DNA from 3 places in the Moellerella wisconsensis genome. Region 1 is predicted to be linked to each of the others. Evidence: predicted binding sites of a transcription regulator. Region 1 holds the regulator's gene; each other region holds the start of a gene.

The links. Region 1 encodes ArgR, which controls arginine synthesis, uptake and breakdown. Its sites were predicted from a motif close to ANTGAATAAAAATACANT; they were not measured.
Region 2: the regulator ArgR is predicted to act here: its motif matches at 1,595-1,612, upstream of argA (amino-acid N-acetyltransferase).
Region 3: the regulator ArgR is predicted to act here: its motif matches at 1,589-1,606, upstream of argC (N-acetyl-gamma-glutamyl-phosphate reductase).

Annotation. Positions count from the first base shown of each region.
Region 1 is NZ_CP093242.1:3,305,495-3,308,786, reverse strand. Features, by position in the region: gene mpl (UDP-N-acetylmuramate:L-alanyl-gamma-D-glutamyl-meso-diaminopimelate ligase) at 1-1,117, shown strand, start outside; gene argR (transcriptional regulator ArgR) at 1,219-1,689, opposite strand; gene mdh (malate dehydrogenase) at 2,134-3,072, shown strand; gene MNY66_RS14425 (helix-turn-helix domain-containing protein) at 3,162-3,292, opposite strand, start outside.
Region 2 is NZ_CP093242.1:627,584-630,875, reverse strand. Features, by position in the region: gene amiC (N-acetylmuramoyl-L-alanine amidase AmiC) at 144-1,394, opposite strand; gene argA (amino-acid N-acetyltransferase) at 1,648-2,985, shown strand; gene MNY66_RS02615 (hypothetical protein) at 3,078-3,292, opposite strand, start outside.
Region 3 is NZ_CP093242.1:3,475,293-3,478,584, reverse strand. Features, by position in the region: gene argE (acetylornithine deacetylase) at 382-1,542, opposite strand; gene argC (N-acetyl-gamma-glutamyl-phosphate reductase) at 1,647-2,651, shown strand; gene argB (acetylglutamate kinase) at 2,700-3,292, shown strand, end outside.

The DNA of each region.
Region 1 (3,292 bases):
GCTGCATGACCATGTATTACCCGAACGTTGGGTGCTGGCGGTTGCAGGGACTCACGGTAAAACAACGACAGCAGGTATGTTGGCTTGGATCTTAGAAGATTGTGGATATAAACCGGGTTTTCTGATTGGAGGCGTTCCGGGCAATTTCGACGTTTCTGCACAAATTGGCGACAGCCCATTTTTTGTTATTGAAGCTGATGAATATGATTGTGCATTTTTTGATAAGCGTTCTAAGTTTGTACATTACAGCCCACGGACATTGATACTCAATAATTTAGAGTTTGATCATGCTGATATTTTTGAGAATTTAGAAGCTATTCAAAAACAATTCCATCATTTAGTGCGTATCGTGCCAGGTAATGGTCGAATTATCATGCCTGATAACGACAATAATTTAAAACAGACGATTGGCATGGGGTGCTGGAGTGAACAAATTTTAGTTGGTGAGCATGGCGAATGGCAGGCCAAAAAACTAAATCATTCTGGCAGTAAATATGAAATTATCTATCAAAATGAAAAAGCTGGCGAAGTTGAGTGGGGATTAGTCGGCACTCATAATATGCATAACGGGCTAATGGCTATTGCTGCCGCTCATCATGTGGGCGTACCGCCGAAGGAAGCTTGTCAGGCGCTAAATACCTTTATTAATGCCCGCCGTCGTTTAGAATTGCGTGGGGTGGAATATAATGTCAGCGTTTATGATGACTTTGCCCATCATCCAACCGCTATTTTGGCGACATTAGAAGCATTAAGGAGCAAAGTTGGCGGTACTTCTCGTATTATTGCAGTACTAGAGCCTCGTTCTAACACCATGAAAATGGGCGTCAGTAAGAATGAAATTGCGCCAGCATTAGGGCGTGCGGATGAAGTCTTTTTGTTCCAACCGACCAATATTCCATGGTTAGTCACTGAAATTGCAGAGAAGTGCGTTCAGTCAGCCCGGTGGAGCTCAGATATTGATGCATTGGTGAATATGATTGTTGAAACGGCGCAGCCGGGAGATCATATTTTGGTAATGAGCAATGGCGGTTTTAGCGGCATTCATGACAAACTGTTGGTCAGCTTACAGCAGAAAGAACAGAGAATCGCCCAGCAAAAAGCAGATAAAAATTATTAATCTTATCGCGCTATAAAACCGATAACCAACCTAGCAGTATCGCGCCAATGGCGCGATACTTTTATGGTCACTAGTTTTACTGAGTCAGACTCAGCTGGTGGCTATAGCTCTTGTTCAAACAAATTAAGAATAGCTTCGTAGAGTTGCTCGGTTGTAAAGCCGTTTGCTGGGGTAGAAAAAATGGTGTCATCGCCAGCAATACTGCCTAAAATCCCTTCAGCTTTTCCTAAGGAATCCAGAAGGCGGGCGATTAATTGAGCCGCCCCCGGACTGGTTCTGATAACTACGACGGAATGATTAAAATCAATATCCAACACGAGGTTTTTCAGAGGACTGGTCGCTGTAGGCACACCCATTTCGGCGGGCAGACAATAAACCATCTCCATTTTTGCATTTCGTGTGCGTACCGCACCGAATTTAGTCAGCATTCTGGAGATTTTTGATTGATTAATATTTTCGAAACCCTGTTCTTGGAGTGCAGTTACAATTTCACCTTGTGAACTGAATTTTTCTTCCTTTAACAGCGCTTTGAAAGCCTTAACTAAATCTTCTTGTTTAGAAGGAGTGCGCATAATTCACCTTTCCTGGGACAATGAATCGAGTGGTATTATCGGTAAATGTGAATTTTTATGCAACAAAATTGCACAGATAAGAGTTAAAAACTTATTGTTTTTATTCAGTATGTTATTTTTAGTGAACACACTGAATAAGTTATCTGAATAACTGATTTTATCAGCTGTAATGAAAATGTTAATTAAATACTGGTCTTTATCCTGAAAATTGTAATGGTTTATATAGAGTTGATAAATATCTATAACAAAAACTATTTGTTAAAAAAGTGTCCGTTATCTCATTAACAGATAAGGATTTTGTATAAAATAGCATAATTCAATTCACAGATTGTTTGGGTTAGTAAGGCTTTAGATCTGTTAACAAATTGTTTTTTATACGTAATGCAGTAAGTATATAACCAGATGAATTCAAATACTTTTAAGCGAAAATAAAGGAGTTTCAGAATGAAAGTTGCCGTTCTAGGTGCAGCAGGTGGTATCGGTCAAGCACTCGCCCTTCTGTTAAAAAACCAGCTTCCAGCGGGTTCAGAACTCTCTCTATATGACATTGCTCCGGTAACTCCAGGCGTTGCTGCCGATTTGAGCCATATCCCAACTGACGTTAAAGTGATCGGTTTCTCCGGTGAAGATGCAACTCCTGCATTACACGGTGCCGATGTGGTGCTCATTTCTGCGGGCGTTGCACGTAAACCGGGTATGGATCGTGCGGATTTATTTAATGTTAATGCTGGTATTGTGCGTAACTTGGTACAACAAATAGCCACTACTTGCCCAAAAGCATTAATTGGTATTATTACTAACCCAGTAAATACCACGGTTGCTATCGCCGCTGAAGTATTGAAAAAAGCGGGTGTATACGATAAAAATCGTCTGTTTGGTGTAACGACACTTGATATTATTCGTTCAAATACATTTATTGCTGAACTGAAAGGTAAAAATCCACAGACCACAGAAGTACCAGTGATTGGTGGCCATTCTGGGGTGACTATTCTGCCTCTGCTGTCTCAGGTTCCGGGAGTAAGTTTTACTGACGATGAAGTCATTGCATTAACTAAACGCATTCAAAATGCAGGAACTGAAGTTGTAGAAGCTAAAGCCGGTGGTGGTTCAGCGACGCTTTCTATGGGACAAGCCGCAGCGCGTTTTGGTTTATCTCTGATCCGTGGCTTACAAGGTGAAAGCAATGTTATTGAATGTACTTACACCGAAGGTGACGGCCAACATGCCCGTTTCTTTGCTCAACCTGTACGTTTAGGTAAAAATGGTGTTGAGGAACGCTTACCTATCGGTGAATTAAGCACCTTTGAACAAAATGCTCTCAACAACATGCTTGATGTTTTGAAAGCAGATATTGAGCTGGGTGAAAAATTTATTAATGGTTAATTACCACCGATAAATTTATGTTTATCTTTCGTTCGCTAGCTAGCCGCTGATCATATTGAGTGATCAGCGGTTTTTTTATGGTGTAACTTTCAATTTGCGGTTGGTAACTTATCTCTAATTTTTCGTTCTAATAATTCTCCATTAACTGGATCAAAGTAACGGCTCGGCCAAATTTCAGAAGGATGAATATTTAAAAAATTAGCAATAATCCATTCTCCTT
Region 2 (3,292 bases), 910 kb from region 1:
ACAAAAAGTTACATGGAATTTCCCATCGCGTGATAGCAATTCAATATATAAATTAAACGATAAGATTACCATCCATGGCAAAATAGCATAATCTAATGTTATTTAAGCTTATTGTCACCACTGATTTAGGTACTAAGCTTCAACTAGCGACGGCGTGCGACATCGCCTCCATTACGAAAATAAGCTTTTATTCCTTGGAAAATTGATTCGGCCATCTGTTGCTGAAATTTTGCCGTTTTTAATTTTCGCTCTTCTTCTAAATTACTGATAAATGCAGTTTCAACTAAAATAGAGGGAATATCCGGTGCTTTTAATACCGCGAAACCAGCTTGATCCACTTTATTTTTATGCAATTTATTGACGCTTTTCATGCGTTTAAGTACTTCATCGCCGAATTTAAGACTATCGTTAATTGTTGCCGTTTGCAGTAAATCAAACATCGTATGATCTAAATATTTATCGCCACTTTTGCTCACACCACCAATTAAATCGGCCTCATTCTGAGTTTGAGCCAAGAAACGCGCAGTATTACTGGTCGCTCCTTTAGTCGATAACGCAAACACCGACGAACCACGCGCAGAGCGGTTAGTAAAAGCATCGGCGTGAATAGAGACAAATAAATCTGCCTGCATTTTTCGTGCTTTAGCCACCCTGACCGTTAATGGAATAAAGACATCTTCGTTGCGAGTCATATAAGCGCGCATTGAAGGATCGTTATCAATCAATTTTTTCAAGCGACGAGCAATCTGTAAAACCACATCTTTTTCACGAGTTTTATATTTGCCGATCGCCCCAGGATCTTCACCACCATGCCCAGGATCAATCATAATAATAATCGGTCTATCGGTTCCTGCTTTACCCGGTTTTTTCGATTCGATTGGCAAGTTTTCTTCTAAATCGCCTTTATTATAATCCTCAAGTAATGCCAATAATGGATCGTCAGTGGTACTCACCCCCTGCCCCGGATAAAAATCCATAACTAAGCGATTTTTAAATTCAGATACCGGTGCAATAGTAAACATTTGCGGCTTAACTTTACTTTTTACTTCAAAAACTAAGCGCACCGTTTTTGGATCAAATTGCCCCACGCGCACCAATTTTAGAAAGGGATCGCGAGTTTGAATTTGGCTCGTCATCTGCTTAAGAACATTATTCAATTGTACGCCTTCCAAATCCACAACAATGCGATCAGGATTTTCTAAGGCAAACTGACGGTATTTCAGCGGGACATTCGATTCCAGTGTCACTCGAGTATAACTTGAAGCCGGCCATATACGTACCGCAACAATATTGGCAGCAGCCGCTAAACCGAAAGGGCTAATACTCAGCAACATAACCGCTGCTGCACCTTGTAACAGGCGACGCCTTGACGGATTGTGATCTTGGTGACTCATCAAATAATTCCAAACCTAGAACGGATGAAAAGGGGAAATTTATAATTAATAAGGCCAATTATAGTGACCAGACTGCGAACTTTAACCAATCATTAGCATACTGTCATTAAGAATACACAATAAAATCTAGAGATGTGTAAAGACCTATCAGAGTTGTGTTACAAAACTTATCGGATCTTTTGCTTGATATTTGCCCTTAAAAAGAATAAAAATACATTAATTACGAATAAAAATTCACTTTGAGAGGGTGTTTATGAAAGAGCGTAGCACCGAACTGGTTGATGGATTCCGCCATTCGGTTCCCTATATAAACGCACATCGTGGTAAAACATTTATCATTATGTTAGGTGGTGAAGCCATTGCCCATGAAAACTTTGCTAATATTGTCAATGATATCGGCCTACTTCATAGCCTTGGAATACGGATTGTTGTCGTTTATGGCGCTCGACCTCAAATTGAAGGTATTCTCACAGAGAATAACTATAAAACCACTTACCATAAAAATACCCGGGTCACGGATGCTAAAACGCTTGAATATGTGAAACAAGCTTCAGGTGCACTACAATTAGATATCACAGCTCGCTTATCAATGAGCCTCAATAATACTCCATTACAAGGCGCACATATTAATGTGGTCAGTGGTAATTTTGTTATTGCCCAACCTTTAGGTATTGATGACGGCATTGATTATTATCATAGTGGACGGATCCGCCGAATTGATGAAGATGCGATTAATCGTCAACTAGATAATGGCTCTATCGTACTCATTGGCCCAGTTGCGGTATCCGTAACCGGTGAAAGCTTTAATTTAACGTCCGAAGAAGTTGCCACCCAACTGGCGATTAAAATGAAGGCTGAAAAACTGATTGGCTTCTGTTCCACACAAGGAGTTATGGGCAAATACGGTAATATTCTATCCGAATTACTACCGAACGAAGCCGAAGATCTGATTCAGCAATTAGAGTCTCAAGGCGATTATTATTCAGGGACTGTACGTTTTCTGCGGGGTGCGGCTAAAGCCTGTCGTCGTGGCGTACGCCGTAGCCATCTACTAAGTTACCAAGAAGATGGCTCTTTAATTCAAGAATTATTTTCTCGCGATGGTATCGGTACACAGATTGTGATGGAAAGTGCAGAGCAAATCCGCCGAGCCAATATTAATGATATCGGGGGAATTTTAGAGCTGATTCGTCCACTGGAACAACAAGGTATATTGGTTAGGCGCTCTCGCGAGCAGCTAGAAATGGAAATAGATAAGTTTACTATTATTGAGCGAGATAACTTAGCAATCGCTTGTGCGGCACTTTATCCTTATCCTGAAGAAGGATTGGGTGAAATGGCCTGCGTAGCAGTTCATCCCGATTATCGCAGTTCCAGCCGAGGAGAAGTCTTGTTAAATCGCATCTCCTCACATGCCAAGCAAATAGGATTAGAAAAGCTCTTTGTGTTAACTACTCGCAGTATTCATTGGTTTCAAGAACGTGGATTTAAACCCGCAGAAATAGAAATGTTGCCATTAAAAAAACAAGAACTGTATAACTATCAACGCCGTTCTAAAATTTTAATATTAGATTTACAACCAACAGAATAATTAATCGTAAGCACATATCTACTTTATCCAGCTATAAAAGCGCTATTTTCTCCATTGAATTAGCGCTTTTTTATTGGTTATTAATGTTAGTCCTAAGCTATTTGTACTAAACGGGCTTTCTGACATAAAGGTTCACTATCCAAGTACGGTTGTAATAATTCCACCATCGCGGCAAAACTTTCACCATAAAAATACAATGCAGTTTCAGTTGAACCGTCCCAAGTTCCTTGAATAGTACCGATATCTTCAATCAGTTCATCACAACGCTCGATCACTTCATTGATATCACTATTTTGATAGACATCTT
Region 3 (3,292 bases), 170 kb from region 1:
TTATGGCATTTCATCACCCGTCATATTTCAAGTTGTAGGCTTAGTGATTTATTTTTTGCTTACAATTCAAATTATTTAGAGTTCGTATTGATATTTTTGCTTCTCTTATCATGAGGCTGTTTGTTCATTTATGTTTGTCCGTGTAAACGCCTATACGTTTAGACGTCTAGATAGAGATTACCTGATATTATTTTTGAGTCAATACTTAACGCAAATAACGCGCTGAGACTTTTTCAATACCAACAAGAAAAAAATTCATCTAGCCAATAGACGTTAAGATACACACAAGATAGATGATAAGAGCAAAGAATAAGTGCAGAGGATAGGGAAATACAGGGATGAGGCCAGCCAATACAGAGCTGACCTCACAAGATGTAGCATTTACGCGGATTCTGTCAGGCAAAAATGTTCGATTAGCTGGGTCATTAATTGACGAGTTGGCTCGATAAATTTCATATCGATAAATTCATCGGGCTGATGAGCTTGCTCAATAGAACCGGGACCAAGAACTAATGTCGGGCATAATTGTTGAATAAATGGCGCTTCAGTACAGTAATTGACGCTATCGGCTTTTTGCCCTAGCAGTGTTTCAATCACTGCGACTTTTTTATGGTCTGTTGGGCACTCATACCCTGGAATAGGTGGATGCATAGCTTCAATTTCTAATCGACCTGGCCAGCGCTGTTTCACGGGCTCAAGAGCTTCATTTAATAACTCGTCAATATCCTGCAAGGTTAATCCCGGCAACGGTCGAATATCCATATGTAGTTCACAACAGCCACAAATCCGATTTGCCGCATCGCCGCCATTAATGTGACCAAAATTCATGGTCGGGTAAGGAATAACAAACGCAGGATTGTTATAACGTTCTTTCAGTGTATTACGTAGGGTCATTAAGTGACTGATAGATTCATGCATTAATTCAATCGCATTGACTCCCCGAGCGGGATCGCTGGAGTGTCCAGATTGTCCAGTAATTCGGATTGCATTAGACAGATGTCCTTTGTGCGCGCGAATGGGTTGTAACGATGTAGGTTCGCCAATAATCGCGAAGTCCGGGCGTAATGTGGTATTTGCCGCAAAATAGCGCGCTCCGGCCATGGACGTTTCTTCGTCAGCGGTTGCGAGAATATACAGTGGGCTTTGTAATTTCTGTATATCTATATCTCTGAGTGCATCAATAATAAAGGCAAAAAAGCCTTTCATATCCGCCGTACCTAATCCATATAACTTGCCATTCTGTTCGGTCAGGGTAAAGGGATCTTTGCTCCAGCGTCCATCATCAAAAGGAACGGTATCAGTATGGCCACATAGCAGTAAACCTCTTGAACCTTCTCCTATTGAGGCTAATAGATTGTATTTATCTCGAGTGTCGGGAACTGGTTGGATATTGACGTTAAAACCGAGATCTTTGAGCCATGATCCCAGCAGTTCGACTAAGACTTTATTACTTTGATCGAGTTTAGCGTCAGTAGCACTAATTGACGGAGTGGCAATTAATTGACGATAAAGCTCAATAAATGCAGGTAATTTAATATTCACTGTTGACAGCCTTTATCCTTAATAGTATCAATATTCATGCACTTTATTTGAATAAAAATACACATTAAACGGTTTGGGTACTGAGTACAAGGTAAAGAAAGCTTATGTTGAACACTCTGATTATTGGTGCCAGTGGTTATACCGGAGCAGAATTAGCTGCATATCTGCAACGTCACCCTGAGATAAAACTACAGGGGTTAATGGTCTCAGCACAAAGTACTGATGCAGGTAAGTCGCTGTCAGATCTCTATCCGCAGTATAAAGGCGTTATCGACATGTCTTTACAGCCATTGACTGATGTCAGTGAGTCTGCAAAAGGTATCGATATCGTCTTTTTGGCGACAGCACATGAGGTGAGCCATGATATTGCCCCCCAATTTTTAGCCGCAGGCTGTGTAGTTTTTGATCTCTCAGGTGCTTATCGTGTTCAAGATGCTAATTTTTATCCAAAATACTACGGATTCGAACATAAAAACAACCATTGGTTAATGAATGCAGTTTATGGACTAGCCGAATGGCAGGCAGACAAAATTAAACAGGCTCAATTAATCGCGGTACCAGGTTGCTATCCAACGGTTTCTCAATTGGCGTTAAAGCCTTTATTGGTTGAGAAATTATTAGATAACAGTATGCCGCCTGTGATTAATGCGACGAGCGGAGTTTCTGGTGCGGGACGTAAAGCTTCAATGACTAATAGCTTTTGCGAAGTTAGCTTACAGCCGTACGGAATTTTTACTCATCGCCATCAGCCGGAGATTGCGGCTCATCTTGGCACTGATGTTATCTTCACGCCACATTTAGGCAATTTTGCGCGGGGTATTCTGGCAACGATTACTTGCAAAGTTAAGTCGGGGGTTTCTGCTGAGCAGATTAAAGCCGCATATCAGTCGGCTTATCACAACAAGCCCTTAGTGCGGTTATACGAGCAGGGAGTTCCCGCGTTGAAATCTGTGGTTGGATTGCCTTTTTGCGATATTGGTTTTGTCTTGAATGGTGATTATCTGATTATTGTAGGCACAGAAGACAACTTATTGAAAGGTGCGGCCGCACAGGCTGTTCAGTGTATGAATATTCGTTTTGGCTTTAATGAAACACAGTCATTACTTTAATTAACCCCTTTGCCAGAAGCGTTATTAGTCAGATTAAGGATCAGTGCCATGGAACCATTAGTTATCAAATTAGGTGGTGTTTTACTGGACAGCGAAGAAGCGCTGGAAAGATTATTTACGGCCTTACAAACCTATCGTCAATCGCATCAACGGCCGCTAGTTATCGTTCATGGTGGTGGTTGTCTAGTCGATGAATTAATGCAAAAACTGCAATTGCCAGTGATTAAAAAGCAGGGGTTACGCGTTACGCCAGCAGATCAGATTGACATTATTACCGGGGCTCTGGCTGGAACTGCGAATAAAACCTTATTGGCATGGGCGACTAAATACCAATTGCACGCAGTAGGTCTATCTTTAGGTGATGGGCAAAGTGCAGTTGTAAATCAATTGAATGATGAGTTAGGGCATGTTGGTCATGCGCATCCCGGTGATCCTAAACTACTTAATTTATTATTAGCTGCGGATTATTTACCGATTATCAGTTCTATCGGGATCACGCCTGAAGGTCAATTAATGAATGTTAATGCAGATCAGGCGGCAACCGCGATAGCACAAGCATTAGGTGCAGATTTGGTCTTACTTTCTGATGTTAGTGGGATTTTAGATGGCAAAGGACAAAAGATTGCCGAAATGACAGCTCA